DNA from 3 places in the Streptomyces sp. NPDC001406 genome. Region 2 is predicted to be linked to each of the others. Evidence: riboswitches for the same ligand, from Rfam matches in the RefSeq annotation. Region 2 holds a riboswitch; each other region holds the start of a gene.
What was found. A riboswitch is a leader RNA that binds a small molecule or an ion and turns the genes downstream of it on or off. The one in region 2 is predicted to bind thiamine pyrophosphate.

Region 1 (10,278 bases), on a different contig from region 2:
TGCCCTGGGCGGCGGTCGCGTAGCTCTGGTCCTGGGGCTGGCCCGCGGTCGCATAGGCGGGGCCGCCGTATATGCCGTACGAGCCCGTGTCCTCGGGGAGCGGCTGCGGCTCGTAGACGGCGGTCGCCTCGGCGGCGGTGGGCTCGGCGGAGCGGGTCGGCGCGAACACGTCCTCGCGGTCGTAGTCGTCGCCGCCGTACGAGACGCTGTCGCGGCGGTAGGCGCCGTCCCGGTCGTCGTCCCCCTCGGCCTCTTCCAGGTCGGAGACCTCAAGGGTGGGGTCAACCGGCTCGCCGCGGCGGCGCTTGCTGCCGCCGCCCGCGGCCGGACCGCGGACCGCCCAGCCGGCCGCGAAGCCACGGCGGAACGACAGCGTGACGTAGGTCTGGCCGATCGCGAAGGCCGCCGCGCCCAGTCCGATGACCACGACGGACGGGATCAGCACGCCGAGCACGACGCCGAGGAAGCCGACGAAGGCGAGCAGGCGCCAGCGCAGGCGCGCCTTGTACTGCAGCAGCACCTCGCCGAGCAACCACAGCGCGACGATGCCGAACGCGATGTAGAGGACCGTCCAGCCCATGTACGCCCCTCTCCCAGTGACCGCTACGCAGTGTGTCGTATACCCGTGCGGCCGGTCTAGGCCTGCGGGGGGTGGTGCAGGCCCAGGTTCTCGTAGATTTCCAGCGGTGCCGTGGAGTTGTTGAGCGTGATGAAGTGCAGTCCGGGGACTCCCTCGGCCAGCAGCCGTGCGCAGAACTCCGTGGCGAACTCGATGCCAATGGAGCGTACCGCCGCCGGATCGTCTTTTGCTGTGAGGATCCGCTCTTTCAGGGCTTCCGGGAACATGGCGTTGCTGAGCTTGGGCAGCCGCTCCAGCATCTTCACGCTCGTGACCGGCAGGACCTCGGGGATGACCGGGGTCTCGCAGCCCGCGGCCACGACCCGGTCACGCAGCCGCAGATAGGAATCCGGCTGGAAGAACATCTGCGTGATCGCGTAGTCGGCGCCCGCGCGGCACTTGTCGACGAAGTGCTCGACGTCCGTGTCCCAGTCGCTGGAGCGCGGGTGCATCTCCGGGAAGGCGGCGACGCCCACGCAGAAGTCGCCCGACTCCTTGATGAGACGGACGAGTTCGGCCGCGTAGGTCAGGCCCTTGGGGTGCGGCACCCAATCGCCCATCGGGTCGCCGGGCGGGTCGCCGCGCACGGCGAGCATGTTGCGGATGCCGGCGTCGGCGTACTGGCCGATGATGTTGCGCAGTTCGGCGATGGAGTGGTCGACCGCGGTGAGATGGGCGACCGGTGTGAGCGTCGTGTCGACGACGATCTGCTCGGTCTCCTTGACCGTGGTGGCCCGGGTGGAGCCGCCGGCGCCGTAGGTGACGGAGACGAAGTCCGGAGCCACCGCCTCGACCCTGCGCAGCGCGTTCCACAGGCTCCGCTCGCCCTTGGGGGTCTTCGGCGCGTAGAACTCGAACGAGTACGTCGTCTTGCCGGTGCCGAGGATGTCGCGCACGGTGCGTGCGCGATCCGTCCTGGTCGATGCGGTTCCGAGGGCCATACCCGCAGGTTAGCCAGGGGCGGGCGGAGGCCCAACCGAGGGCCGGAGATTTGCCCGTTTTGCCGACTTTCTGTCCACTCCTTGGACAGAAGGCGGGCGGGAACACGGACAGTGACGGCTGCTACACCTGACGCAGCCGCTTCTGGAACTCGGCCGCCGCCGCTCCCGGGTCGTCCGCCTCCGTGATCGCACGGACGACCACCACCCGGCGGGCGCCCGCGTCGATCACCTCGTCGAGGTTGCCGAGGTCGATGCCGCCGATGGCGAACCAGGGACGCCCGGTGCCGAGGGAGGCGGTGTGGCGGACCAGGTCGAGGCCGGGGGCATGGCGGCCGGGCTTCGTGGGGGTCGGCCAGCAGGGGCCCGTGCAGAAGTAGTCCACGCCTTCCTGCACCGCGGCCGCGGAGGCCTCCGACTCGGCGTGGGTGGACCGGCCGATCAGCACCTCGTCGCCGAGCACGGCCCGGGCGGCGGGCACCGGCAGGTCCCCCTGGCCCAGGTGGAGCACGTCGGAGGCGGCGGCGTGGGCGACGTCCGCGCGGTCGTTGACCGCGAGCAGCTTGCCGTGCCGGGCGCAGGCCTCGGCGAACACCTGGAGGTGCTCCAGTTCCTCGGCCGCCTCCATGCCCTTGTCCCGCAACTGCACGATGTCGACGCCGCCGGCCAGCACCGCGTCCAGGAACTCGGCGAGGTCGCCCTGCCGTCTGCGGGCGTCCGTGCAGAGGTAGACCCGGGCGTCGGCGAGACGGGCACGTGCGCTGGCGGTGTCGGGCATGGGTTGACTCCCCCGGTTGTCGGTACGAAGAGGTGCGAGGCGATCCGATGGCGGCGCGGGCGCACGCCACCGAGGGGCCGGGCCGGGCCACGGCCCCTCGGCGTACGTCGTTCCGGCGTATCGGTGTGTTGGGATCAGACGGCAAGCGCCTGGGCCCGGCGCTTCACCTCCGTGCCGCGGTTCTCACTCAGGGCCTGGGCGGGGGTGCCGGGCAGGCTCGGGTCGGGGGTGAAGAGCCACTCCAGCATCTCTTCGTCCGTGAAGCCGTCGTCCCGCAGCAGCGTCAGGGTCCCGGACAGGCCCTTGACCACCTTGTCCTCGTCGATGAAGGCGGCGGGGACGTGCAGCGCGCGGTTCTCGCCGCGGCGTACGGCGATGAGCTGGCCCTCCTTGACCAGCTGCCGCACACGTGTCACCTCGACGCCGAGTTGTTCGGCGATGTCGGGCAGCGTGAGCCAGGCGGGGACGAGAGCATCGATCTTTGCGTCAATCTCGGTCACGGAAACAGCCTGCCATCCCGGACTGACACTCGGAAGCCGGGCCCGTCCCAGCTGGGCTTTTTCACTACCCTGCCGCGGCCTGCTTCAAGGGCCGCGCCGGATCCGTCAGCAGCTGGGCGACCACCGGCGTGCCCGCCTCGATCAGCCGCCGCCCCTGGGCCAGGTCCCGCGGCCGGCCCACCGCCAGCAGGGCGACGAGGCGGTCCTCGCGGAGCCAGCAGACGGTCCAGGCGGGCCCGAGCGGGTCGCCGCGCCACAGCAGCGTGTCGGCGGACGCGTGGTGACCGGCGTACTGGACGAAGCGGCCGAACTGCTCGGACCAGAAGTAGGGCACGGGGTCGTAGACGGCCGGGGCCTCGCCGATGATGTTGGCGGCCACCGTGCGCGGGCCCTGGAGGGCGTTGTCCCAGTGGTGGACGAGCAGCCGCTCACCGTACCGGGCCGACGGGAAGGAAGCGCAGTCGCCGACCGCGTACACGTCGGGGGTGGAGGCGCGCAGATGGTCGTCGGCCACGATCTCGCGGTGCGCGCCGAGTTCGATGCCGGAGTCGGCGACCCAGTCGGTGGCGGGGCGCGCGCCGATGCCGACCACGACGGCGCCCGCGGGCAGCCGCGCGCCGTCGTCGAGCACCACCGCGCCCGGCTCGATGCGCTCCACGCGCGCGTGGGTGCGCAGCGCGGCTCCGCTGTCGGCGTACCAGGCGGTCATCGGCGCGGCCACCTCGGCGGGAAGCGCTCCCGCGAGGGGGCGGTCGGCGGCCTCGACGACCGTCACCGCACAGCCCGCCTCGCGGGCGGCCGTGGCGAACTCGGCGCCGATCCAGCCCGCGCCGACGACCACGATGTCGTGCCGCTGGGAGAGCACGGGCCGCAGCCGTTCGGCGTCGTCCAAGGTGCGCAGCAGATGCACTCCGGGGACGCCCTCCGTGCCGGGCAGGCGGATCGGTTCGGCGCCGGTCGCGACGACCAGGACGTCGTACGGAACGGGCCCGGACTCGGTGTCCAGCTCGTGGTCGGCGGGGCGCACGCCGTCCGCCTCGCACCCCAGTCGCAGTTCGATGCCGAGCGACTCGAAGTCGACGTCGAAGGCGGAGCCCTCGGCCTTGCCGAGCAGCACGGCCTTGGACAGCGGCGGCCGGTCGTAGGGCTGGTGCGGCTCCGCGCCGATCAGCGTGACGGTGCCGGTGAAGCCCTGTTCCCGCAGGGCGACCGCGGTCTGCACCCCGGCCATGCCCGCGCCGACGACGACCACGCGCCGTGCCTGTGACGTGCCCCGTTGCTGCGTCTGCTCGCTCACCCGATCACCATAGACAACTGACAAACTGTCAGTCAGGGGGCGAGCTGGGTGACCTGCTCCACAACGTTCGTTCCGCCGGCCCGCCGGGCCTCCCGATCGGGCCGTGGACGGAGGCTCCCTTACCCGGGCGAAGCTCCGCGGGCTAGGGTGGCCACCGTACAAGCACTCGCGGGAGCCCGGACGCACCGGGCTGAGAGGGAGGCTGGCGGCCTCCGACCGTACGAACCTGATCCGGGTCATGCCGGCGAAGGGAGGGGCTGGACGCCCATGTCGTCACGTACGTCAGACGTCCTCGTCGTGGGGGGCGGAATCATCGGCCTGGTCACGGCCTGGCGGGCCGCGCAGCGCGGGCTCGTCACCGCCGTGGTGGATCCCGAGCCGGGCGGCGGAGCCGCCCAGGTGGCGGCCGGGATGCTGGCCGCGGTCACGGAACTGCACTACGGCGAGCAGACCCTGCTGGGCCTGAACCTCGCCTCGGCCCGCCGCTATCCGGACTTCGTGGCCGAGCTCACCGAGGTCACCGGCCACGACGTCGGCTACCGGCGGTGCGGCACGCTCGCCGTCGCGCTGGACGCCGACGACCGCACCCATCTGCGCGAACTGCACGCCTTCCAGCTGCGGTCGGGCCTGGAGTCCGAGTGGCTGTCGGGGCGGGAGTGCCGGCGCCTGGAGCCGATGCTCGCGCCCGGTGTGCGCGGCGGGCTGCGGGTGGACGGGGACGATCAGATCGATCCGCGGCGGCTGTCGGCCGCGCTGGTGGCCGCGTGCGAGCGCGCGGGGGTGGTGTTCCACCGCACGTGGGCGGAGCGGCTGTCGGTCGTACGGGACCGGGCCGCCGGTGTCGTCACCCGTGAGGGAGACGTCCTGGGCGCGGACCGGGTGGTGCTCGCGGCCGGCAGCCTGAGCGGGCGGCTCGCGGGCGTGCCGGACGGTCTGCTGCCGCCGGTGCGGCCGGTGAAGGGACAGGTGGTGCGGCTGACGGTGCCTCGGCGGTACGCGCCCTTCCTGAGCCGTACCGTGCGGGCCGTGGTGCGCGGCGGGCATGTCTATCTGGTGCCCCGGGAGAACGGCGAGCTGGTCGTGGGGGCGACGAGCGAGGAGCTGGGCTGGGACACGACGGTGACCGCGGGCGGTGTGTACGAGCTGCTGCGGGACGCCCATGAGCTGATGCCGGGGATCACCGAGCTGCCGCTGACGGAGACGCAGGCCGGACTGCGCCCGGGCTCCCCTGACAACGCGCCGATGCTCGGCCCGACCGCGCTCGACGGGCTGCTGATGGCCACCGGGCACTTCCGCAACGGCGTGCTGCTCACACCGGTCACCGGCGATGTCATGGCGCAGGTCCTGGTCACGGGTGAACTCCCGGACCTGGCCCGCCCCTTCACACCGCAGCGGTTCGGTACCGCAGTCGCCGTCGCGTCGGCCCCGGTCCCTTCGGAGCAGCCCGCATGAACATCTCGGTCAACGGGGAGCGCCGGGAGATCGCGCCCGGCACCGCTCTCGACACCCTTGTGCGGTCCCTCACCGCGGCACCCCGCGGCGTGGCCGCCGCGCTCAACGAAACCGTCGTCCCGCGCGCGCAGTGGTCCGCCACGGCCCTCTGCGAGGGAGATCGCGTCGAAGTCCTCACCGCCGTGCAAGGAGGCTGACCCATGGCCGACGATCCCTTTGTCCTCGGCGGTACGCCCCTCTCGTCCCGGCTGATCATGGGTACGGGCGGTGCGCCCAGCCTGGATGTGCTGGCGCGGGCGCTGGTCGCCTCCGGCACGGAGCTGACGACGGTGGCGATGCGGCGGGTCGATCCCGAGGTGCACGGCTCCGTGCTGTCGGTGCTGGAGCGGCTCGGCATCCGGGTGCTGCCGAACACGGCGGGGTGTTTCACCGCGGGTGAGGCCGTGCTCACGGCGCGGCTGGCGCGGGAGGCGCTGGGCACCGATCTGATCAAGCTGGAGGTCATCGCCGACGAGCGGACGCTGCTGCCGGATCCGGTCGAGCTGCTGGACGCGGCGGAGACGCTGGTGGACGACGGCTTCACCGTCCTGCCGTACACCAATGACGACCCCGTGCTGGCCCGGAAGCTGGAGGACGTCGGCTGCGCCGCGGTCATGCCGCTGGGCTCGCCGATCGGCTCCGGGCTCGGCATCCGCAATCCGCACAACTTCCAGCTGATCGTCGAGCACGCGCGCGTGCCGGTGATCCTGGACGCGGGGGCCGGTACGGCGTCGGACGTGGCGCTGGCGATGGAGCTGGGGTGCGCGGGTGTGATGCTCGCCTCGGCGGTGACGCGGGCCCAGGAGCCGGTGCTGATGGCGGAGGCGATGAAGCACGCGGTGGAGGCGGGCCGCCTGGCACGCCGGGCGGGCCGCATCCCGCCCCGGCACTTCGCGGAGGCCTCCTCCCCCACCGAGGGGCGCGCGCACCTGGATCCCGAGCGCCCTGCGTTCTAGGGGGTGTCGTTTGGATCAGGCCGGCCGTCACGAACGGTGCGGTCTGGCCGACCCCGAGCGGGGTCATGGGGGTGCCCGGTCCCCCCTGCTCGAAGAGCTTGGGGGAGCGCGTGCCAGGGCCCGCGACGCCGGGATGATCCAAACGACACCCCCCAGTCGCGCAACAGTCACAGCTCTGCTGCATTCCGTCCCCGGAACGGCGTAACCTCCGGCCCTGTCGGTCGCGGCTCGTACACTCACCTGCGTGGATACGACCCTTCAGGACCCTCTCGTCGGGCAGGTGCTCGACGGCCGTTATCGCGTCGAGGCGCGGATCGCGGTCGGCGGGATGGCCACGGTCTACCGGGCCCTGGACACCCGTCTGGACCGGGTGCTCGCGCTCAAGGTGATGCATCCGACGCTGGCGGCCGACGGGTCGTTCGTGGAGCGGTTCATCCGCGAGGCGAAGTCCGTGGCGCGGCTGGCGCACCCCAACGTGGTGCAGGTCTTCGACCAGGGGGCCGACGGGTCGTATGTGTATCTCGCGATGGAGTACATCGCCGGGTGCACGCTGCGTGACGTGCTGCGCGAGCGCGGTGCGCTGCAGCCGCGTGCGGCGCTGGACATCCTGGAGCCGGTGCTCGCCGCGCTCGGCGGCGCGCACCGCGCCGGGTTCGTGCACCGGGACATGAAGCCCGAGAACGTGTTGATAGGAGACGACGGGCGGGTCAAGGTCGCCGACTTCGGTCTGGTGCGGTCCGTGGACACGGTGACGAACACCACGGGCACCGTGCTGGGCACCGTCTCCTATCTCGCGCCGGAGCAGATCGAGCACGGCACGGCCGACCCGCGGGTGGACGTGTACGCGTGCGGTGTCGTCCTGTACGAGATGCTGACCGGCGAGAAGCCGCACGCCGGGGACTCCCCGGCCACGGTGCTCTACAAGCACATCCACGAGGACGTGCCGCCGCCCTCGGCCACCGTGCCCGGACTGCCGTACGAGCTGGACGAGCTGGTGGCCGCGGCCGCCGCGCGCACCCCGGACCTCAGGCCGCAGGACGCCGTGGCGCTGCTGGCCCGGCTCCGCGAGGCCCGCGCGGGGCTCACCGACGAGCAGTTGGACGCCGTGCCGCCGCAGGCGCTCTCCGCGGAGCACGACATCGCCGAGGACCGTACGAGCGTGATCCCGCGCTCGCTGACCGTGCCCCGGCTGCTGCCGGTCAACGAGGACGACGACCCGGTGGGGGCCGTCGACCGCACCAGCCGGCTGCAGGCCCCGCCCGTGCCCGACCGGCGCGGCCCGGCCCGGCCACGGCGCACGCTGCTCACGGTCATCGCCGCCGTGCTGCTGGTCTTCGGTGTCGGCGCCGGTGTCTGGTACATCAACTCCGGTCAGTTCACCCGGGTCCCGCCGCTGCTAGCGAAGACCGAGGCGGAGGCGAAGGCGCGGCTGAGCGAGGCTGGGCTCGACGTCAAGGTCGAGCGCGCCTACGACGACACGGTGAAGCGGGGCACGGTGATCCGCACCGACCCGGCGACCGGCACCCGGATCCGCGGCCACAACGCGGTGACGCTGATCATCTCGAAGGGCCCGGAGACCGTGAACGTGCCCGACGTCCAGGGCATCCCGCTGGCGAAGGCCAGGGCCCGGCTGACGGCGGACGGGCTGGAGCCCGGGATGGTGACCCGGGAGTTCAGCGACAGCGTCGCCAGGGGCTCGGTGATCAGCACCGACCCGACGGCCGGTACGAAGCGGCACGCGGGCTCGGCGATCGCACTGGTCGTCAGCAAGGGCAGCCCGATCGACGTCCCGGACGTCACCGGCGACGACCTGGCCGACGCCCAGCAGGAGCTGGAGAACGCCGGTCTCAAGGTGGAGATCGCCGCGCAGCAGGTGAACTCCGAGTACGACAAGGGCAAGGTCGCCCGGCAGACCCCGGTGGGCGACAGTCGGGCCGCCGAGGGTGACACGGTGACGCTGACGATCTCCAAGGGCCCGGAGATGATCGAGGTCCCGGACGTGGTCGGGGACAGCGTCGACGACGCGCACAAGGCGCTGGAGGGCGCCGGCTTCAAGGTCGACGAGGACCGCGGGCTGCTCGGGCTGTTCGGGGACACGGTGAAGAAGCAGTCGGTCGCGGGCGGCGACACGGCGCCCAAGGGATCGACGATCACGATCACCATCCGGTGACGGGAGCAGCCGGTCGGGGCGACCTGGGGGCGTGACACCCTGAACAGGTGAGCAGTCAGCATTCCTCCGGTGCCGTCCCCGGCCCCTCCCGCAACCCCGTCGGCGGTCATGTCCCCGTGGCCGGCGGCCTGCACTCCGTGGGCCTGTCGTACGCCCGTGACCTCAAGGCCGAGACCGTGCAGGTCTTCGTCGCCAACCCGCGCGGCTGGGCCACCCCGGCGGGCAGCCCGCGCCAGGACGAGGCGTTCCGGGCGGCGTGCGCCGAGGAGTCGGTCCCCGCGTATGTGCACGCCCCGTACCTGATCAACTTCGGCTCGCACACCGAGGCGACCGTCGAGAGGTCGGTGGAGTCCCTGCGGCACTCGCTGCGGCGCGGGCGGGAGATCGGCGCGCTGGGGGTCGTCGTGCACACGGGAAGCGCGACCGGCGGCCGGGAGCGGGCGGTGGCGCTGAAGCAGGTGCGCGAGCACATGCTGCCGCTGCTGGACGAGCTCACCCACGACGACGATCCGTTCCTGCTGCTGGAGTCGACCGCCGGGCAGGGCTCCTCGCTCTGCTCCCGCACCTGGGACTTCGGGCCGTACTTCGAGGCGCTGGACGCGCATCCGAAGTTGGGCGTGTGCCTGGACACCTGTCACATCTTCGCCGCCGGGCACGATCTGACCGGCCCGGACGGCATGCACCGGACGCTGGACCTGCTGGTCGGCACGGTCGGCGAGGGCCGGCTGAAGCTGATCCACGCCAACGACTCCAAGGACGTGGTGGGCGCGCACAAGGACCGCCACGAGAACATCGGCTCCGGCCATATCGGCGAGGACCCGTTCAGGGCCCTGATGACGCACCCCGCGACCGAGGGCGTACCGCTGATCATCGAGACGCCCGGCGGGAAGGAAGGGCATGCGGCGGATGTGGAGCGGCTGAAGAAACTGCGCGACGGATAACGCATTGAGGAATACCCCAGGGGGGTATACGGTTCCTGCTCGGTGCAGGAACCGTCACCTGACATTGGGGGCACTCATGCAGCACGAGGCACACGCACACGCGGAAACGCACGCGCACGCGGACACGCACCCGCGCGCGCACGCCCACCACCACGGGCCGGCCCTAGCCACCTGGTCCGTCGCCGCCCGGGCCACCCTGCACTGCCTCACCGGCTGCGCCATCGGCGAGGTGCTGGGCATGGCCGTGGGAACGGCGCTCGGGTGGGGGAATCTGCCGACCATGATCCTGGCGATCGTGCTGGCCTTCTTCTTCGGCTACTCGCTCACCCTGCGCGGGGTGCTGAAGGCGGGCGTCGACTTCCGCACCGCCTTGCGGGTGGCGCTGGCCGCGGACACCCTGTCGATCGCGGTGATGGAGCTGATCGACAACGGCGTGATCGCGCTGTGGCCGGACGCGATGGACGCGCAGCTGGACGACCTGCTGTTCTGGGGCTCGCTGCTGATCTCGCTCGTGGTGGCCTTCGTGGTCACGACGCCGGTCAACAAGTGGACGATCGGCCGGGGCAAGGGCCATGCGGTGGTGCACCA
Region 2 (10,278 bases):
TTGACGCATGGCATCGCCACGCAACAGGTGGGAGCGTCGACGGCCCCACTGTGATCCTGGTCGGAGGATTTGCAGGCTCCGGGAAGTCCGAGTTCGCGAAGTTCCTCGGAGGGCTCACCGGCTGGCCGATCCTGGACAAAGACTCTTTGACGCGTCCACTCGTCGACCAACTCTTGGTTGCCATGGGTGGGCAGGCCCACGATCGAAGTTCAGAGCTTTACCGGGAAAAGGTGCGACCGCTCGAATATCGCTGCCTCATGGAAGCGGCATGGGACAACGTGGACTGCGGAACTTCCGTGATCCTCGACGCGCCGTTCATCTCTGAATTCTCCCAGACTGAATGGATGCAGCGCTTCCAGAACCGTTGCCGGTCCAAGCGGGTTGCCGTCGCGACGATATGGGTTCAGTGTGACCCTGAGTCGATGCGTGAGTACATCGAATTCCGCGGAGCGGCGCGGGACGCTTGGAAGATGGAATCATGGGAGGAGTACGTCTCGGGTCTCAACCTGGAGATGCGACCGCAGGGGCCGCACTTCATCGTCGACAACCGGCTTGGCGCCGCCGTGGCTCTGGTCGACGAAGCTCGTGACGTGCTGAGTGGAGGCGGGCTGTGAACCCTTCCGGTGTCATCCTCTACGGCCCCCCGGGGGCGGGGAAGGACACGATCACAGCCGGGCTATCGCGTCTACGGCCGGAATACGCGCTTTTCCAGCGGCTCAAGGCGGGTCCTGGGCGCACCACGGGATACCGGCTCACCACGGCACAGCACATTGAGGTAATGGCACAGGCCGGTGAAATCCTGTACCGGAACAGCCGGTACGACGCTGAATACGCCATCGATCGCGGTGCGGTTTCCGCCCTCGTCGACAGCGGACGCTTCCCTGTCCTCCACATGGGTCAGGTTGCCGGGGCACACGCAGTCACCGTCTTCCCCGTTCACTGGGTGCGGGTCCTGTTGTGGTGCCCCGAAGAAGTCACACGGCAACGCTGCCAGGGACGCGGGGACAGAGACTTGGACACCCGGCTGAAGGTGTGGCACGAGACCCGGCAGGATCTCTTGGATCACGCGGCAGAGCCCTGGTCACTCGTAATCCGAACTGACCAGATGAGTCCAGCGCAGGCAGCGCAAGCCATCGACGACGCCCGATCGGCCGGCGTGCCTGCCGAAGAGCGCGATATCCGTGGGCTGGTCGGATGACTGTCGTCGGGCTCCTTCATCCGGGCAGCATGGGCGCGGCCGTGGCCGCGCAGGCCAGCCTCAATGGAGCCGAGGTTCTGTGGTGTCCCCACGGCCGTAGCTCCGCGACCAGGGAACGGGCTCAGCGGTACGGACTGACGGCAGTGGATGACCTTGCAGAGCTGACGGAGCGAGCCGACATCATCCTCAGCATCTGTCCCCCTGAGTACGCGGAGGACGTCGCCGTCGAAGTCTCGGCTCACCCGTTCACGGGAATCTACGTCGACGGCAACGCGATCTCACCGGCCAGCACGGCGCGCGTCTGCGCCATCGTGGCCCGGACCGGAGCAACCGTCGTCGACGGCTCCCTCATTGGTTCGCCCCCGTCCGCTTCAAGGTCGACTCGCCTGTACCTGTCTGGCTCCGCGGACGCACTGACGCCTGTTGCTGCCCTCTTCACAGGCTCAGCGGTACGGCCTCACCTCCTACCCGGGGGTATCGGTCGTGCGTCCGCACTGAAGCTGTCGTACAGCAGCTACCAGAAGGCGAGCCGCGTACTGGCGGCGGTCTCGTACGCCCTCGCCCGTGACTACGGCGTGGAAGACGAACTACTCGACGTTGCGCAGGACCGCACGACCAGCTATCTCGCTGAGACGGCCTACATCCCGAAGGTGGCCGCGCGGTCCTGGCGCTGGGGTCCCGAAATGCGAGAGGTGGCGCAGGCCCTCCAGGAAGCCGGGCTTCCTCCCGACCTAGCCGATGCGTCGGCCGCGATCATGAGTAGATGGGACGGTCTGAAGGATTCGTCTCTGGGTATCCCGCAAGCGCTTGACCATCTACACGACGCCGCGGACGGTGAGCCCAGCTAGGTCGGACGCTACGCGGGCAAACCGGATCGCTGGGCGCCCCAGTTTCTACTTCTGAGACGAGGCGCGCGGGGCAGGGGGCGGAGGGTTAGTGAGTGCACGGACCCGCAACAAATTCCCGTCCTTTTTAACGATTGAATGGATTGCCCGATCGCTCTTTCGCGTCAAGGCATTTTTACCTTTGGCCTTTTGTGCGATCTCTTGTTTCTCTGTGTCTGTGATCCGCTTGTGGCCTGTCATGATCGTGAATGCTTCCTGATGGGGATTTCCCTCGGGGCTTCGGCGGATGGAAAATGTCATGGTCGTGCCACTCGTCGGAAATCCTGCGGAACCTCTTCTTCGCCGCAACGACGGTCACATCTGCACGGAATGCCAGCCAAGAGCCGTTTTGTCCTGTGGTCGGTATGGGGGCCACAGTCTTGTGATGTATCGCTTCTCCCGACTCGACCGCATCGTCGAGTGGGAAGGCGAGCGCGCCCCCGAATCTGGTCCACTCGACTTCATTGTTTGCTGGAAATGCGTCCGCGCCATAAATCTCTACCACGCACGATTCCGTGGCTAGATTGATTCTCGATATTCCGATGTTGCGCAACGTGATGTCTACGTCGAGGGTGTGGCAATTGCGATAAGTATGCAGCTCTTGGTAGATTTTGATTTCGACCCTGCCTGCGAATGTCTGACCTTGGATGAACTTGAAGTAAGACCAGACTCCGCCGACCACCACGGCGCCAGCAGTTGCGAAGTCGCTCACTGCCCTAGCTGTCAGGCCGACGTCCATTAAGACGCTCCCCATGGAGGTCAAGGTAGCCGCTCGGAACCTCTTTTCAGACTAGGTTCATGTCTGCGGTCGCGCAAAGTGGAGGCAGAACGCAGTGCAGCCGAGAAGTCTCGACCGACCTGCCATCGGGTGGGCAGACTAATCAGCCAATGCCCGCATTGCCCCGATGGCCTCTAGCACGCCCCGAACCACGATGTCGGGCTCACGGAGGCCATCCGTCCATCCACGGCCGGAGGACACCCACACCGTACGCAGCCCAACCGCGTGTGCGCCTTCCATGTCCGTCTCGGGGTTGTCCCCGACCATCCACCCGCCCGCGCTCAGTCGGGTGCCGCACAACGACGCCGCAGCCTCGAAGTGCTCGTACGCCGGTTTCCGGGCGCCGATTTCCTCCGACACACAGATGCCGTCGAAGAGTGACGTGAGCCCTGCCGCGGCGAGCTTGGCCCGCTGGATGTCCCCGGCGCCGTTCGTCGCGACCCCGAGCGTCCACCCCGCGCCGCGCAGCTCTTCGAGGCCCTTCCGAACCTCCGGGGCACAGTGCACGGAGCGAGCGATGCCGTCGACGTACTCATGCCAGAGGCCACCCGGGTCGTCGCTGAGCCTCAGCGTTTCCCGCAGCTCTACGAAGTCTGCGGGGTATGCCCGCTCACTTAGCCGATCGCAGATGACGAACTCTGACGCGCGGGGCAGTCGCCGCGAGTGCACGAAGCGTCGTGCCCAGTCCTCCAGGCCGCCACGTCGGTCAATCAGAGTGTTGTCTAGGTCGAAGAGTGCCAGCACAGGGTGACGGTACGCGACGGGCGCCCGTCTCAGTTTCCGTCTCCTTCATAGCCGTGCACGGCACAGGTGCGGACGTCGAGAACCACAAAGATGTGGCGAGTATGCCGTTCTACGACCGGTCAACGCGGAGCTGCGCCCGGTACCTGGTGGATAGCCGTTGTGCAAATTCCTGATCGAGAGCAACCCTGGTCAAGCAGCCTGTCAGCCCAAACGCGCAGCTGACCAGGGGAAGGCAGGGGCCGTGATCGGGGAATCCGTAACACGCACGTGGCACGCGCCACCCTCGAATGTGACTACCGTGTTTCATCACGAAGCGAGGGGCCGCCCGGCCAGGCGACCCCTCGCGAACGTCCAGAACCCTCTCCCCGCGAAAGAAGAAGGAAGGACTCTGCCCATGGAACCACAAGGGTGGCGCGGCCTAGGAGTCGAGTGGCGACGCCCTCACGCCGCTGATGCGCTCGTGGCTGGCGCCCTCTACTACCTGCTCCACCTCCAGCCGGATATCCCCGAGCTCGGCGCCGTCGGCGTGGCCCTCGGAGCCCTCCGCTGCATTCGCTACCGGCGCCGCACGAGCAAGGGCATCGTCGAGCGGTAATCCGCCGCCCAGCATCTCCTGAGCGTCTCAGTTGGTCGAAGTGGCCAGCTGAGACGCTCAGCCACACCCGGAAAAGCCTCCGAGCCCGCGCGCCAGAGCGAGGCCGCTTCACCTGCGCAGACGTCCCGTCTGGCCCCATGGGCCGGGCCGTCTGTGGGCCGTCCGAGGGAGATCAACGACGACCAACAACGACCGTCAACGACCACCCCCGGAGGCGACGACCGCAGGTCACAGGAATTGATCTGCGACACTGGTACAGCCATGCCTAAGCCCGGAGAACTCACTTTCGTCGCCCCCCGCGGAGCCAAGCTGCCGCCGCGGCATCTTGCCGACCTCTCGCCCGCCGAGCGGAAGGAGGCCGTTGCCGCCGTCGGGGAGAAGCCGTTTCGTGCCAAGCAGCTGTCTCAGCACTACTTCGCGCGGTACGCGCACGACCCGGCCGAGTGGACCGACATTCCGGCCGCGTCTCGCGGCAAGCTGCAGGAAGCGCTGCTTCCCGAGCTGATGACCGTCGTGCGGCATCTGTCGACCGATCAGGGGACCACGCGCAAGACGCTGTGGCGGCTGTTCGACGGGACGCTCGTCGAGTCGGTGCTGATGCGGTACCCGGACCGGGTGACGATGTGCATCAGCTCGCAGGCGGGGTGCGGGATGAACTGCCCGTTCTGCGCGACCGGGCAGGCGGGCCTCGACCGGAATCTGTCCACCGCCGAGATCGTGCACCAGATCGTGGACGGGATGCGGGCGCTCAGGGACGGCGAGGTGCCCGGCGGCCCGGCCCGGCTGTCCAACATCGTGTTCATGGGCATGGGCGAGCCGCTCGCCAACTACAAGCGGGTCGTGGCGGCGATCCGTGCGCTCACCGATCCCGAGCCGGACGGGCTCGGGCTGTCGCAGCGCGGGATCACCGTGTCGACGGTCGGGCTCGTCCCGGCCATCCACCGCTTCGCGGACGAGGGCTTCAAGTGCCGGCTGGCGATCTCCCTGCACGCTCCCGACGACGAGCTGCGCGACACCCTCGTCCCCGTGAACACGCGGTGGAAGGTGCGCGAGGTGCTCGACGCCGGATTCGAGTACGTCGCCAGGTCCGGGCGCCGGCTGTCCATCGAGTACGCGCTGATCCGGGACATCAACGACCAGGCCTGGCGCGGCGACCGGCTCGGCCGGCTGCTCAAGGGCAAGCCCGTGCACGTCAACCTCATCCCGCTGAACCCGACGCCGGGTTCCAAGTGGACCGCGTCGCGGCCGGAGGACGAGAAGGCGTTCGTCGAGGCCATCGCGGCTCACGGGGTGCCGGTCACCATCCGGGACACCCGTGGCCAGGAGATCGACGGAGCGTGTGGTCAGCTCGCGGCCACCGAGAGGTAATCTGGCTGAGTTCCATTGCGTCTCACCACATCTTCATATTCCGACAGGGGAGCGCCACAGCGCTGAGAGTGCGGCAATCGGGCCGCAGACCCTCTGAACCTCGCCCAGGTCATTCTGGGTAGGAAGTTCGGTCACTACTCAAGCTGTTGCGCCCTGCCCGGACAATCCGGGCAGGGCCGCGTCTCTTCCTGGTCAACCCCAGGAGGAATCCAGTGCACAACAAGACTTTCGTCGCCGTAGCCGTCGGGCTCGGCCTGGTCACGCTGTCCGCGTGCGGGTCGTCCGACGGCAAGGGGTCCGCGGACTCCAAGACCGTCACCCTCGTCAGCCACAACTCGTGGGCCGTCTCGAAGAAGGTGCTCAAGGACTTCGAGAAGCAGTCCGGGTACAAGGTCAAGGTCCTCGAGGACGGCGACGCGGGCCAGGCCGTCAACAAGGCGATCCTGACCAAGGACAACCCGCAGGGCGACGTCTTCTTCGGCGTCGACAACACCCTGCTCTCCCGCGCCCTCGACAACGGGCTGTTCCAGTCGTACGAGGCCAAGGGCTCCGATCTGATCCTGCCCCAGTACCGGGTCGACCAGGACAAGCACCGGGTCACGCCCATCGACACCGGCGACATCTGCGTCAACTACGACAAGGCGTACTTCGACAAGCACAAGCTGACCCCGCCGTCGTCCTTCGACGACCTGGTCGAGCCGGAGTACAAGAACCTCCTCGTCACGGAGAACGCGGCGACCTCCTCGCCCGGCCTCGGCTTCCTGCTCGGCAGCGCCGCGAAGTTCGGCGACGACAACTGGCAGGACTACTGGAAGAAGCTGAAGGCCAACGGCGTCAAGGTGGTCGACGGCTGGGAGCAGGCCTACAACCAGGAGTTCTCCGGTTCGGCCGGCGGCAAGAAGGCGGGCGGCGACCGTCCGCTCGTCGTCTCGTACGCCTCCTCGCCGCCCGCCGAGGTCATCTTCGCCGATCCGAAGCCCGGCGCCGCCCCCACCGGCGTGGCCGCCGGCACCTGCTTCCGGCAGACCGAGTACGCGGGCCTGCTGAGCAACGCCCGCAACACCAAGGGCGGCAAGGCGTTCCTCGACTTCCTGGTCAGCAAGGAGTTCCAGGAGGACATGCCGCTCAACATGTTCGTCTACCCGGTGCGCGAGGGCGCCCAGGTGCCCGCCGAGTTCGTGAAGTACGGCCCGCAGGCCAAGGACCCGGAGATCATGGCCCCCGACAAGATCGCCGCCAGCCGTGACCAGTGGGTCAAGTCGTGGACGTCGCTCGTACTGAAGTAGCCCCACGGAAGGGCACCCTTCGTAGCGGTACGAAGAGCGCGGCGCGGCTCGGGCTGATGGCCGGGCCGGTCGCGTTCTTCGCGCTGTTCTTCGCCTACCCCGTCGCCGCGATCGTCGCCCGCGGTCTGAAGGCCGACGGAGTCTGGCGGTTGGGGCGGATCACGGACGTACTCGCGCAGTCCGACATCCGGCACGTGCTGTGGTTCACCACCTGGCAGGCGCTCGCCTCCACCGCGCTCACCCTGCTGGTCGCGCTGCCCGCCGCGTATGTCTTCGCGCGCCTCGACTTTCCGGGCAAGCAGGTCCTGCGGGCCGTCGTCACCGTCCCGTTCGTGCTGCCCACCGTCGTCGTCGGTACGGCGTTCCTCGCGCTGGTCGGCCGGGGCGGGCTGCTCGACGACCTGTGGGGCGTACGGCTGGACACGACCGTGTGGGCGATCCTGCTGGCGCACGTCTTCTTCAACTACGCGGTCGTCGTCCGCACGGTGGGCGGTCTGTGGTCGCAACTCGACCCGCGCCAGGAGGAGGCCGCGCGGATGCTGGGCACCTCGCCCCTGGCGGCCTGGCGCAAGGTGACCCTCCCGGCGCTGGCGCCCGCCGTGGCCGCCGCCGCGCTGATGGTGTTCCTGTTCACCTTCACCTCCTTCGGTGTGGTGCAGATCCTCGGCGGTCCGACCTTCTCCACCCTCGAAGTCGAGATCTACCGGCAGACCTCAGAGATCTTCGACCTCTCCACGGCCGCCGTCCTCACGATCGTCCAGTTCGTCGCGGTGGGCGCGATCCTCGCCGTGCACGCGTGGACCGTACGGCGCCGGGAGACGGCGCTGCGGCTGGTGGACGCGTCGGTGACGGCGCGCCGGCCGCGCGGTGCGGGGCAGTGGGCGCTGCTGGCCGGTGTCCTCGCCACGGTCGCCGTCCTCCTCGTCCTGCCGCTCGCGGTCCTGGTGCAGCGGTCCTTCGACACCCCCGGCTTCGGCTACTACCGGGCGCTGACCCGCGACGACGGCGGTACGTTCCTGGTGGCGCCGGTCAGCGCGATCGGGAACTCGCTCCAGTACGCCGTCGCCGCCACCGCCATCGCCGTGGTCATCGGCGCGCTCGCCGCGGCCGCGCTCGCCCGCCGTGACGCGGGCCGGATCGTCCGCGGATTCGACGCGCTGCTGATGCTGCCGCTGGGCGTGTCCGCGGTGACCGTCGGCTTCGGATTCCTCATCGCCCTCGACAGGCCGCCGCTGGATCTGCGCCAGTCCTGGATCCTCGTGCCGCTCGCGCAGGCGCTGGTCGGTGTGCCCTTCGTCGTACGGACCATGCTGCCCGTGCTGCGGGCGGTGGACGGTCGGCTTCGGGAGGCGGCGGCCGTGCTCGGGGCGTCGCCGTGGCGGGTGTGGCGGGAGGTCGATCTGCCGATGGTGCGGCGGGCGCTGCTGATCGCGGCCGGGTTCGCCTTCGCCGTGTCGCTGGGGGAGTTCGGCGCGACCGTGTTCATCGCGCGGCCCGACAACCCGACGCTGCCCGTCGCGGTGGCGCGGCTCCTCGGCCGGCCCGGTGATCTCAACTACGGGCAGGCGATGGCCCTGTCGACGATTCTGATGGTGGTGTGCGCGGTGGCGCTGCTGGTGCTCGAGCGGCTGCGGACCGACCGGACGGGGGAGTTCTGATGCTGCTGAGCCTTGAGTCCGCGACCGTGCGCTTCGGCGGGCGGGCCGTGCTCGACGCCGTCGACCTCGATGTCTCCGAGCACGAGATCGTGTGTGTGCTCGGGCCCAGCGGCAGCGGCAAGTCGACGCTGCTGCGAGCGGTGGCCGGGCTCCAGCCGCTGGACCTCGGACGGGTGTCGCTCGACGGGCGCGACCAGGCCCGGATCCCCGCGCACAAGCGGGGGGTCGGGCTGATGTTCCAGGACCATCAGCTGTTCCCGCAGCGGGACGTGGGCGGCAACGTGGCGTTCGGGCTGCGGATGCACGGGGCGGCCAAGGGGGAACAGGACGCCCAGGTACGGGAGTTGCTGGAGCTCGTCGGACTTCCTGGCGCCGCCCGCCGGGCCGTCGCCGGGCTGTCCGGCGGTGAGCAGCAGCGGGTGGCGCTGGCCCGGGCCCTCGCGCCCCGGCCCCGGCTGCTGATGCTGGACGAGCCGCTCGGCCAGCTGGACCGCTCGCTGCGGGAACGGCTGGTGGTCGAACTCCGGGAGCTCTTCGGCCGGTTGGGCACCACCGTGCTGGCCGTGACGCACGACCAGGGCGAGGCGTTCGCGCTCGCCGACCGGGTGGTGGTGATGCGGGACGGACGCATCGCCCAGTCCGGAACGCCCCTCGATGTGTGGCAGCGCCCGGCGGACGAGTTCGTGGCCCGCTTCCTCGGCTTCGACAACGTGGTGCCGGCGACGGTCGCGGGGACGGCCGCGGTCACGCCGTGGGGCAAGCTCCCGGTACCGGAGGACGCGCCGCAGGGTGCGTGCTCGCTGCTGGTACGGCCCGCCGGGGTGCGGCTCGTGGCGGCCGACGAGGGCCTGCGCTGCACGGTGACCGCCCGCACCTTCAAGGGCACCCATGTCGCACTCCACCTCCGCCCGGAGGACGGCACCCCACGCCTGGAAGCGGCGTGCGCACTGCGGGAGGCACCGGAGGTCGGGACAGCGGTCGGCGTGGAGTTCGACACGACCGAAATCGTCGTACTCGGCTGATCATCTGCGTCCTAGGGTGACGGTCATGACGCTACTCGCACATGATCGCTACGTCGACGAGATCGCCCACCAGGTGGGGCAGTTGAGGGCCGTCGTGACGTCCGGCGCCGATCTGTCCGCGACCGTGCCGACCTGCCCCGACTGGCGGCTGGAGCAACTGGTCCGCCACATGGGCGGCGCCCTGCGCTGGGTCGACCTGCTGGTGCGGACCCGGGGGCGGGAGAACATCCCGACCGAGCAGGTCCCGGAGTACGACGGACCGGAGCCCGGCTGCGCCCCCGCCGTGCTGGACGCCTGGCTCGCGGAGAGCGGCCGGCTGGTCGTCGAGGCGCTCCGGGAGGCCGGGCCCGACGCCGAGGTCTGGGCCTGGGCCGGGGTTGCCACCTCAGGCTTCTGGGCCCGCCGTATGGCGCACGAGATCACCGTCCACCGCGCGGACGCCACGCTCGCGGCCGGACTGCCCTACGACGTCGCGCCCGACATCGCCGCCGACGCGCTCGACGAGTGGCTCGAACTGGTGGAGTGGGTGCAGCGGAACGCGCCGCACGAAGCGGCGAAGGAACTGCGCGGACCCGCCCGCAGCATCCATCTGCACGCCACGGACACCGCGCCGGACCTGAACGCGGAATGGCTGGTGGAACTCGCCGAGGACGGTGTGCACTGGCGCCGCGGTCACGAGAAGGCCACCGTCGCCCTGCGCGGCCCGCTGACCTCGGTCCTGCTCGCCTTCTACCGCCGGCTGCCG
Region 3 (10,278 bases), on a different contig from region 2:
AACTGGCCCGCGAGACCGGCCTGGCGCTCCCGACGGCCTACCACCTGTTGCGCACCCTCGTGCACGAGGGCTATCTCCGCCGTGACAAGGGCCTGTTCTTCCTCGGTGAGGCGGCCGAGCGGCTGGGCAGCAGCGGGGCAGAGCAGAAACGTCGCAGCGCGGTCTCGGCCGTGCTCGCGCAATGGCGCGATTCCATCGGTGTACCGGTGTACTACGCGATGTACCGGGACGGCGAGATCGAGGTCATGTGCGTCTCCGACACCCCGAGCACCCCGGCGGTCGAGGAGTGGGCCGACTTCCGCGAAACCGGGCACGCGCACGCGATCGGGCAGTGTCTGCTGTCCCAGATGGACGAGGCCGCGCGCCGCGACCACCTGGACCGCTACCCGGTGCAGCCCCTCACCCCGTACACCGTGCGCGACGGTCAGAGCCTGCTGCGGCGGCTGGACCGGATGCGCCGGATGGAGCCGGTGACGGAGCGGCAGGAGTACGCGCTGGGGACGGTCTGCGCGGCGATCCCGATCACGGTCGGCACCACGGCGGCCACGATGGCCCTGTCCCTGCCCGCCCACCAGGCGGACCGGCTGCTGCCCGCGGCCCGGCAACTGCAGGCCGAGGTCGGACGGCATCTGGGGACACTGGCGATCTCTATCAGTATCTGAAAACTCACTCCTTGTGATCTCACGTGTACTTTCTGCAAGATTTGACCAGCGTCAAAGGAATCAATCCGGCCGGTCGGTGTCATAAGACGGGGTAGGCGATGCGCGAGTCCGTACAGGCAGAGGTCATGATGAGCTTTCTCGTGTCCGAGGAGCTCTCCTTTCGCATTCCGGTGGAGTTGCGTTACGAGACCTGTGACCCCTATGCCGTGCGGCTGACCTTCCATCTGCCCGGAGATGCCCCGGTGACCTGGGCTTTCGGGCGCGAGCTGCTGATCGACGGCGTGGGCCGGCCGTGCGGGGACGGTGATGTGCACATCGCGCCTGCCGACACGGACGTGCTGGGAGAGGTGCTGATCCGGCTTCAGGTCGGTGGCGACCAGGCGGTGTTCCGGTCCTCGGCGCCGCCGCTGGTGGCCTTCCTCGACCGCACGGACAAGTTGGTGCCGCTCGGCCAGGAGGGGGCGCTGGCGGACTTCGACGCTCATCTCGACGAGGCCCTGAACCGTATCCTGGCCGAGGAGCAGAGCGCAGGCTGACGCGCTACGGCATGGAGGGCGAGGCGCCCCACAGTGACGTGCGGAGCACTGCAGTAACGCTTCTCCTCATAGGGAACCGGTTCTCCTCATAGGTCACCGTTTCTGCCGGAGCGTCACCTCTTGCGGCGCCGCCCCCGGCCGCCGCGCGTCGCGGCCGACTGGACCTCGGCCGGCTTCCCCGCCCCCTGTCCCGGCCGGTCGGCCGACACCACGAGGGCGGCCAGGGCCGTGGTGACCGGCACCGAGGCGACCAGGCCGATCGAGCCCACCAGGGTGCGCACTATCTCCTCCGCCACCAGTTCGCTGTTGGCTACGGTCGTCACGCTGCTCTGCGCGATCGAGAAGAGCAGCAGCAGCGGCAGCGCGGCACCGGCGTAGGCGAGTACGAGCGTGTTGACGACGGATGCGATGTGGTCACGGCCGATGCGGATGCCCGCCCGGTACAGCCCGCGCCAGCCCATCGTCGGATTGGCCTCGTGCAGTTCCCACACGGCCGAGGTCTGGGTCACGGTCACGTCGTCCAGGACGCCGAGCGAACCGATGATGACGCCGGCCAGCAGCAGACCGCTCATGTCGATCGACGGGTACAGGCCATGGATCAGACCGGTGTTGTCGTCGGTGTTGCCCGTCAGCGCGGCCCAGTCGATGAACTCCGAGCCCAGGATGCCGATCAGCAGGAGCGACACCAGCGTGCCGAGCACCGCGACCGAGGTGCGGGCCGACAGGCCGTGGCACATATAGAGCGCGATCAGCATGATGGCGCTCGACCCGACCACCGCCACGACCAGTGGATTCGAGCCCTGCAGGATCGCGGGCAGGATGAAGAGGGTCAGCACCATGAAGCTGACGGCCAGCGCGACCAGCGCCATGACACCGCGCAACCGGCCCACCACCACGACGGCGAGCGCGAAGATGCCGGCGAGCAGCGCCATCGGGAACTTCCGGTTCACATCGGTGACCGAGTACTGCAGGTCCTTGGGCGCCGAGGGCTCGTAGGCGACCACGACCTTCTCGCCCTCGTGCAACTGTCGTGACTGGTCCGGCTGCACGATCTCCGTGAAGGTACGGCCCTTGTCCTTGCCGGTGTCGACCTGGATCGTCGCCTTCTTGCAGGTGCCGTTCGCCTCCTGCTGAGCGGAGTTGCCCTCGGCGGTGGAGGTGTCGCCCGTCGGAGTCTGCCCCGAGGCGTTCACCGACTTGCAGCTCAGCTCGACGACCTTGGTGACCGTGGCCTGCTGCGTCTGCCGGTCGAAGCCGACTCCCGTGCGCTGGTGCGGCGGGGCTCCACCGGGCCAGAGCACGACGAGTCCGACCACGACCGCCGCGGTGAAGGGGATCAGGATCGCAGCGATGACCTTGCGCAGATGCTGGGAGACGGGCGCGGCGGGGCCATGGCTGTGGCTGTGCGAGTGGCCGTGGCCGCCGCCGTTTCCGGAGCCGTGTCCGTGTCCTGGGGTCTGTCCATGGCCGTGCCCGTGGTGGTTCTCGTCACCGGCACCGTGGCCCTCGTGCTCGTGTCCGCCGCGCTGTCCGGGGCCGGGTCGGCGCGGCGGCTCGGGCGGCGGGTAGGGGTACTGCTGTGTCGTGGTCACCGCCAGATCATCGCAAGAACGGTAGGGGCCCTCTGTTCACCGAGGCCGAATTGACGCTAGCGTGGAGGCACCTTTGCACACGCGGGAGCTCGGAGCACCGGGCTGAGAGGGCGCTGACCTCCGTATTCGCGATGTTTCACGTGGAACAGAGTGATGTTTCACATGAAACGCCGACTGAGACGGAAACCGCTGCGTCGACCGCTGAACCTGTTACCGGGTAATGCCGGCGTAGGGAGTAGGTCTCATGACCAACAAGGACGCACGCACGCCTGCCTCCATGCAGAACCCTGCCCAGGGTGAGGCCGGGAAGTCCATCGGCTGGCACAAGGGGTATGTCGAGGGCTCACGCTCCGATGTACGTGTGCCGGTTCGCCAGGTGCACCTCACCAACGGGCAGTCGGTCACGCTGTACGACACCTCCGGCCCGTACACCGATCCACTCGTCGAGACAGACGTCCGCAGGGGCCTACCGCCGCTGCGGGAGAACTGGATCATCGCTCGTGGTGACACGGAGGAGTACGCGGGCCGTCCCGTCCGTCCCGAGGACGACGGGGTCAAGCACACTTCTCCCCGCGGCGGTCTGCGCAACCTCGACGCGGTCTTCCCCGGACGTCCGCGTCTGCCGCGCCGCGGCCGTGCCGGCACGGCGGTCACCCAGCTCGCGTATGCGCGCCGGGGCGAGATCACGCCGGAGATGGAGTTCGTGGCCGTCCGGGAGAACGTTGCTCCCGAGGTCGTCCGTGAGGAGATCGCGGCAGGCCGGGCCGTGCTGCCCGCCAACGTCAACCACCCGGAGATCGAGCCGATGATCATCGGCAAGCGGTTCCTGGTGAAGGTCAACGCCAACATCGGCAACTCCGCGGTGACATCCTCCATCGAGGAGGAGGTCGAGAAGATGACCTGGGCGACCCGCTGGGGCGCCGACACGGTCATGGACCTGTCCACGGGCCGCAACATCCACACCACCCGCGAGTGGGTGCTGCGCAACTCCCCCGTCCCCATCGGCACGGTGCCGCTCTATCAGGCCCTGGAGAAGGTCGACGGCAGGGCCGAGGAGCTGACCTGGGAGATCTACAAGGACACGGTCATCGAGCAGGCCGAGCAGGGCGTGGACTACATGACGGTCCACGCGGGCGTCCGCCTGCCGTACGTCCCGCTCACCGCGAACCGCAAGACCGGCATCGTCTCGCGCGGCGGCTCGATCATGGCGGCCTGGTGCCTCGCGCACCACAAGGAGTCGTTCCTGTACGAGAACTTCGAGGAACTCTGCGAGATCCTCGCCGCCTACGACGTCACGTACTCGCTGGGCGACGGCCTTCGGCCGGGCTCGATCGCCGACGCCAACGACGAGGCGCAGTTCGCGGAACTGCGAACGCTCGGGGAACTCAACCGGATCGCCAAGCGTTTTGATGTTCAGACCATGATCGAGGGGCCGGGACACGTCCCGATGCACAAGATCAAGGAGAACATCGACCTTCAGCAGGAGATCTGCGATGAAGCTCCGTTCTATACGCTCGGCCCGCTGACGACGGACGTCGCGCCGGCGTACGACCACATCACCTCCGGCATCGGTGCCGCGATGATCGCCTGGTGGGGCACGGCCATGCTCTGCTATGTCACGCCCAAGGAGCACTTGGGCCTGCCCAACCGTGACGACGTCAAGACCGGCGTCATCACCTACAAGATCGCCGCCCACGCAGCCGACCTCGCCAAGGGGCACCCCGGTGCGCAGGAGTGGGACGACGCGCTGTCCGACGCGCGCTTCGAGTTCCGGTGGGAGGACCAGTTCAACCTCGCCCTGGACCCGGACACGGCACGGGAGTTCCACGACGAGACCCTGCCGGCGGAGCCGGCCAAGACCGCTCACTTCTGCTCGATGTGCGGGCCGAAGTTCTGCTCGATGAAGATCTCCCAGGACATCCGCCGTGAACACGGTGGCAGCCGGGTGGAGATCGAGGAGGGCATGGCTCAGAAGTCGAAGGAGTTCGCGGCCGCGGGTAATCGGGTGTATCTGCCGATCGCCGACTGATCCGGCGGTTACTCCGTTGCCGGTTGCCCGGCTTGCGCCCCACCCGGGGCGCAGGCCGGGGCTATTCCGGCTGGTGTTCCGGGCCTCCGAAGTCCGGGCTCGTGTAGTCCGGGCTGGTGAAGCTCGGGCGTGGGCCCGGGGTGCCGCCGTCGTCGGGGCTGCTGAAGCCCGGGCGGTCGTAGCCGAGGCGCGGCATGCGGCTGGTCGGCGCCGGCGGGGTCGTGCGGTGCAGTGCGGTCGTGCCGGGGTTGGCGAGGGCTTCCTGCAGGAAGGGGAGGAAGCCGCGCTCCAGCAGGGCTTCTCGCCAGGCTTCCCTGGCCCGGGCCACCTCTCCGTTCGCCTCGCCGTAGGCTCCGGCGTCCAGCGAGGGGCTGTTGCGCAGGGCGGTGAGCAGCAGCCCGACCGCGGCGACGAGGATCGCGGCCGCGGTCATGGCGCCGAACACCCATCCCGCCGTCAGCATGGTCTGAGCGAATGCCGGCTCGGGGTCCAGCATCTTCAGTATGTAGCCGACCAGCAGGAATATCGCCGCGGCGGTTCCGGCGAGGACGGGGGCGAGGACCGCGACGACGGCGACGGCGCCCGCGCCGGTGGTCTCGGCGGCCTCGCCGAGGGTGGTGGCGAGCCCCATCGCGCCCGCGACGCCCGGCTCACCGGAGCCGGATTCACCGCTGGACGACGGGGTGGACGGCGCCGGTTGGCGCAGTTCCTCGCGGACCTTCACATAGTGCTGGTACTCGGTCGCCGCGGCCGCCGTGATGAGTGTGGTGGCGTTCAGCGCCATGGTGCGCAGCTGTTCGGTGTTCAGCCGCTGTCCCACAGCGGCCAGTTCCGGGCGGTGTGGTGCGGAGCGCAGCGCCTCATCGAGGATCCGCTCGTATTCCTGGCGGTCCTCGCTGTGCAGGTGCTGCGGAACGCTGTTCATGTGCATCCCCCGATGCTCCGTAGGGCTTGGGGCTCGCACGCCGGCGAGCCGTCGGGCAGAAACGGAGGGGAGCCTGCTACGGATAAGCCGATGGTAGAGCCGCGACGGCACGCGGTGACAGGGGGTTGCCAGAAATTGGGTGCTGGCCTGCATGTACGCCGTCGGGGGACGCCTGCCCGTGGAACGCTCAGTTATCCAGGGGAAGTTGCTGGACCAGCAGCTTTCCGGCCATGGTCACACCGCCGTCCATGGCGATGGCCAGGCCTTCGGCGTAGACGTGCGGTCCTTCGACCACGGGACCGGCATCCTCCTCGCCGTCCTCCGACCCGACCTCGCCCAGCAGGTACGGAATGGGGCTGTGACCGTGAACGATGCGCGTACCGCCGTACGTATCGAGGAGGGAGCGTACGGCGTCGGCGCCGCCCTCGTCGCGGAAGGAGAAGCGCTTGGTGAACTTGCGGAACAGGTCCCAGCATTCGTCCGCGTCGTTGCGCGTGAGCGTCTCGCGGACGGTGTCGTTGACCGCCTCGATCGAGTCGCCGTAGTCCAGGTAGGCGGTGGTGTCGGAGTGGACGAGCAGATAGCCGTCGACCTCCTCGACGGCGTCGAGGCGGGCCATCCACTGCAGATGGTGGTCCTGGAGGCGGTCCATGTCGGTCTTCTGGCCGCCGTTGAGCAGCCAGGCCGCCTGGAAGGTGGCGGTGCCCGCGCCGGAGTTGACGGGGGTGTCGCCGAACCGCTTGGCGCCGAGCAGCAGGAGTTCGTGGTTGCCCATGAGCGCCTTGCAGTAGCCGCCGGCCGCGGCGGCCTCGGCGGACAGCCGCATCACCAGGTCGATGACGCCGATGCCGTCCGGGCCGCGGTCGGTGAAGTCACCGAGGAACCACAGCCGGGCGGTGCCCGCGCACCACTGGCCGGCCGAGTCGATCAGGCCCTTCTCCCGGAGGGCGGCGATCAGGTCGTCTAGATAGCCGTGCACGTCCCCGACGACATACAGCGGGCCCGTGCCGGTGGTCTGGCGCGGGGCCGGTGCGGCCGCCGGTTCGACGGGCACCTGGAGCGTGTCGCCCCGGTTGATGACGGGCAGGTCGCGCTGGGTCGGTGTGTACCCCTCCGGGTAGCCCTCGTCCACGGGGGCGACGGTGTTGCCGGGGTGGGTGCTGTGGGCATACGGACCGGTCTCATGGACGTACCCGGGTACCCGGAAGTCGCGCAACGTCGCCGTCCGCTCCACTTCGGGTCCCTGACCGGCCCCCTGAGTCATCAGACCCCTCCACCATCGCGCCGCATCTGCACCGGTTCGGACTGCCTGGTCGCAGCGGCCCGCGGTGTCGTGGGCCCATCATAGGAATGCGGATCGCGCCATGTGATGACCCAGGGGTGGTGAATCGGAGCAAGACTCCAGTTCAACGCGGCTTTCGCCCCGTTTGGGCAGGGCTTTCACCTTCCGTTGGCCGCCTGAAGAACCCCTGGCACCGAGCGGACGACCTCCTGGCGTCAGGCTGACGACCCGCTGTCGCACCCCGGCGACCCGCTGTTGTGATGCGGACGACGGCTGCCGTCGAGCCGATGAGTCCCCGCGGGCGGCTGTCGAGCCGGGCCCCGAAGGTGTGATGCACTCGTGACCGTCGGCCCCCGTTGCCGCTGCCCCTTCCGAAGGTCCGGCCGGGCTTCCACGAGCCCGGCCCATCGGCCCAGTGGTGCTATTTCTCCTCCGGCACCCGCGGCGGGCTGACCGTCGTACGCGGCGAACGGCGCTGGGACGATGTGCGCACGATCAGTTCGGTCGGTATCACCTGCTCGACCGGGTACTCGGACTCGACTCCCTCGATGGCGTCGATGAGGAGCTGGACCACGGCCGTGCCGATGCGCCGGGGCTTCAGGGAGAGCGTGGTGATGGGCGGCTCGGTGTTGGCGTACACCGTGGACTCGCTGCAGCACACCAGCAGCAGATCGTCCGGGACGCGCAGGCCGTAGCGGCGGGCGGCGGCCAGCAGGTCGGTGCCGTTGGGGTCGAAGAGGCCGTAGACGGCGTCGGGGCGGTCGGGGCGGGCCAGCAGCCGGTCGGCGGCGACGGCGCCGGCACACGGGTCGTGCGCCGGGTAGGCCTCGTACACCGGGTCCTGGCCGACCCGTTCGCACCAGTGCAGATACGCGGTGGTCGACAGATGGGTGTACGTGTCCGTCGTCGTCCCCGTGAGCAGGCCGATCCGGCGGGCGCCCGCGTCGGCGAGATGGTCGAGGATGCCGAGTACGGCGGCCTCGTGATCGTTGTCGACCCATGCCGTGACCGGGAGCGAACCGGCCGGGCGGCCGTCGGAGACGACCGGCAGGCCCTGCCGGACCAGCTCGCTGACCACCGGGTCCTGGTCGGAGGGGTCGATGACGACCGTGCCGTCCAGGGCGACGTTCGACCACACGTCGTGGCGCGAGGTCGCGGGCAGGATCACCAGGGCGTAGCCGCGGGCGAGTGCGGCCGAGGTCGCGGCGCGGGCCATTTCGGCGAAGTACGCGAACTCGGTGAAGGTGAAAGGTTCATCCCCGTACGTCGTCACGGTCAGGCCGATGAGCCCCGACTTGCCGGTACGGAGTGTGCGGGCGGCGGCCGAGGGGCGGTACCCCAGCCGGTCGGCGACCTCGCGGACATGGCGCCGGGTGGCGTCCGGGAGCCGGCCCTTGCCGTTGAGGGCGTCGGACACGGTCGTGATGGAGACCCCGGCGGCGGCGGCGACGTCTCTGATGCCTGCTCGACCCGGCCGACTGCCTCGACGTGAGGTTTCCGCGCGGCTCACCTGGTGCTTCCCTGCTGCTGTCATGGCGAGCCGATAGTAGGGCTCAGGCGGTGGGGTAGTGCGGACGCATATGCACGCGTTGACAGGCACGTTTCTGCATGGTCATAAGGGATCAACTGCCTTAGAAAGAAAGTCAGTTGAACGATCCAATGGCAGGACGTGACTTGTCGGCGCGCATGGGCCTGCCAAGGGCCCGATGTTTCGAAGAGGTCTCAACTCACCTTCACGAGCGATGCGCGCCACGGCGTGAGCCACCGGCGCGTAGATATATGTGCGACGCGCCCCCCGTTTCGTACATCTTCATGCGGTGATGCCCCTGATGCGGGTGGGGCTGATGTGGTTTGCGCCTCACTGTTTCCCGTCGCTCCGCACCTGTACGCAGGAGCGCCGAATCCTCATAAGGTGAGCAGTATTGGAAGCCGGCGGCGCGGACGGTCCGCCGGGGGTCGCGAGGAGGACTGCGGTGAGCGAGACGAGCCCGAGGCTGCGCGCCGAGCTGGAGGGTATCCCCACCTACAAGCCGGGAAAGCCCGCCGCGGCCGACGGCCCGGTCGCCTACAAGCTGTCCTCCAACGAGAACCCCTACCCTCCGCTGTCCGGGGTCATGGAGTCGGTGACCGCGGCCGCCGCGAACTTCAACCGCTACCCGGACATGGCGTGCGGCGGGCTGATGGACGAGCTGTCGGAGCGCTTCGACGTCCCGCTCTCCCATCTGGCCACCGGCACCGGCTCGGTCGGCGTCGCCCAGCAGCTGATCCAGGCCACCAGCGGCCCCGGCGACGAGGTCATCTACGCCTGGCGGTCCTTCGAGGCGTACCCGATCATCACGCAGATCAGCGGCGCGCGATCGGTGCGGGTGCCGCTCACGCCGGGCGATGTGCACGACCTGGACGCGATGGCGGACGCGATCACCGACCGGACCCGGCTGATTTTCGTCTGCAACCCCAACAACCCGACGGGCACGGTCGTACGGCGGGCCGAGCTGGAGCGGTTCCTGGACCGGGTGCCCCGCGATGTCCTGGTGGTGCTGGACGAGGCCTACCGGGAGTTCATCCGCGACCCGGAGGTGCCGGACGGCGCGGAGCTCTACCGCAGCCGGCCGAACGTCTGTGTTCTGCGTACCTTCTCGAAGGCCTATGGACTCGCCGGGCTGCGCGTCGGGTTCGCGATCGCGCATGAGCCGGTGGCGGCGGCGCTGCGCAAGACGGCCGTGCCGTTCGGTGTGAGCCAGCTTGCACAGGAGGCGGCGATCGCCTCGCTGCGTGCCGAGGACGAACTGCTCGGCCGGGTCGGTTCGCTGGTGTGCGAGCGTCAGCGTGTGCTCGACGCGCTGCGCGCCCAGGGCTGGACGGTGCCCGAGACCCAGGCCAACTTCGTCTGGCTGCGGCTGGGAGAGGACACGGCCGCCTTCGCGGCTGCCTGTGAACAGCACGGCGTCGTGGTCCGGCCGTTCCCCGGCGAGGGTGTGCGGGTGACGGTCGGGGAGCACGAGGCGAACGACATCTTCGTGAAGGTGGCGGAGGCGTTCCGCAAGGAGCTCTGAGGAGGCCTTACTCGTCCATGAGCTCCACGCTGCCCGGGTCGCCGTCGAGGCGGCCCGGGACGTTGCACGGGCTCGCGAGGCGGCACTCGTCGCCTCGCGAGCCCGGTGTGGGGCCGTAGGGGAGGGCGACAGCCTCGCCCTCCGGCCAGAACGCGACCGTGCCGGGCGCCACGATTCGGTGGGCGTCCGTTTCACGTGG

Region 1: linked by a shared signal. The riboswitch ahead of thiO (glycine oxidase ThiO) and the one ahead of ACFY1J_RS34165 (thiamine ABC transporter substrate binding subunit) in region 2 are both predicted to bind thiamine pyrophosphate.
Region 3: linked by a shared signal. The riboswitch ahead of thiC (phosphomethylpyrimidine synthase ThiC) and the one ahead of ACFY1J_RS34165 (thiamine ABC transporter substrate binding subunit) in region 2 are both predicted to bind thiamine pyrophosphate.

The regions. Positions count from the first base shown of each region.
Region 1 covers NZ_JBIAWG010000003.1:192,852-203,129, reverse strand. The annotation lists gene ACFY1J_RS08305 (hypothetical protein) at 1-580, opposite strand, end outside; gene metF (methylenetetrahydrofolate reductase [NAD(P)H]) at 637-1,560, opposite strand; gene thiE (thiamine phosphate synthase) at 1,682-2,335, opposite strand; gene ACFY1J_RS08290 (Rv2175c family DNA-binding protein) at 2,470-2,835, opposite strand; gene ACFY1J_RS08285 (NAD(P)/FAD-dependent oxidoreductase) at 2,900-4,132, opposite strand; TPP riboswitch at 4,291-4,402, shown strand; gene thiO (glycine oxidase ThiO) at 4,400-5,584, shown strand; gene thiS (sulfur carrier protein ThiS) at 5,581-5,781, shown strand; gene ACFY1J_RS08270 (thiazole synthase) at 5,785-6,579, shown strand; gene pknB (Stk1 family PASTA domain-containing Ser/Thr kinase) at 6,824-8,749, shown strand; gene ACFY1J_RS08260 (deoxyribonuclease IV) at 8,797-9,690, shown strand; gene ACFY1J_RS08255 (DUF4396 domain-containing protein) at 9,767-10,278, shown strand, end outside.
Region 2 covers NZ_JBIAWG010000016.1:118,246-128,523, reverse strand. The annotation lists gene ACFY1J_RS34200 (AAA family ATPase) at 1-614, shown strand, start outside; gene ACFY1J_RS34195 (hypothetical protein) at 686-940, opposite strand; gene ACFY1J_RS34190 (DUF1932 domain-containing protein) at 1,195-2,046, shown strand; gene ACFY1J_RS34185 (hypothetical protein) at 2,219-2,821, opposite strand; gene ACFY1J_RS34180 (HAD family hydrolase) at 2,960-3,604, opposite strand; gene ACFY1J_RS34175 (hypothetical protein) at 4,065-4,199, shown strand; gene rlmN (23S rRNA (adenine(2503)-C(2))-methyltransferase RlmN) at 4,461-5,567, shown strand; TPP riboswitch at 5,603-5,710, shown strand; gene ACFY1J_RS34165 (thiamine ABC transporter substrate binding subunit) at 5,780-6,853, shown strand; gene ACFY1J_RS34160 (ABC transporter permease) at 6,910-8,511, shown strand; gene ACFY1J_RS34155 (ABC transporter ATP-binding protein) at 8,511-9,533, shown strand; gene ACFY1J_RS34150 (maleylpyruvate isomerase family mycothiol-dependent enzyme) at 9,559-10,278, shown strand, end outside.
Region 3 covers NZ_JBIAWG010000018.1:55,005-65,282, reverse strand. The annotation lists gene ACFY1J_RS36025 (IclR family transcriptional regulator) at 1-662, shown strand, start outside; gene ACFY1J_RS36020 (SsgA family sporulation/cell division regulator) at 761-1,198, shown strand; gene ACFY1J_RS36015 (YibE/F family protein) at 1,312-2,790, opposite strand; TPP riboswitch at 2,862-3,042, shown strand; gene thiC (phosphomethylpyrimidine synthase ThiC) at 3,035-4,819, shown strand; gene ACFY1J_RS36005 (hypothetical protein) at 4,881-5,750, opposite strand; gene ACFY1J_RS36000 (metallophosphoesterase) at 5,932-7,008, opposite strand; gene ACFY1J_RS35995 (LacI family DNA-binding transcriptional regulator) at 7,448-8,560, opposite strand; gene hisC (histidinol-phosphate transaminase) at 9,000-10,079, shown strand; partial or broken gene ACFY1J_RS35985 (cyclophilin-like family protein) at 10,087-10,278, opposite strand, start outside.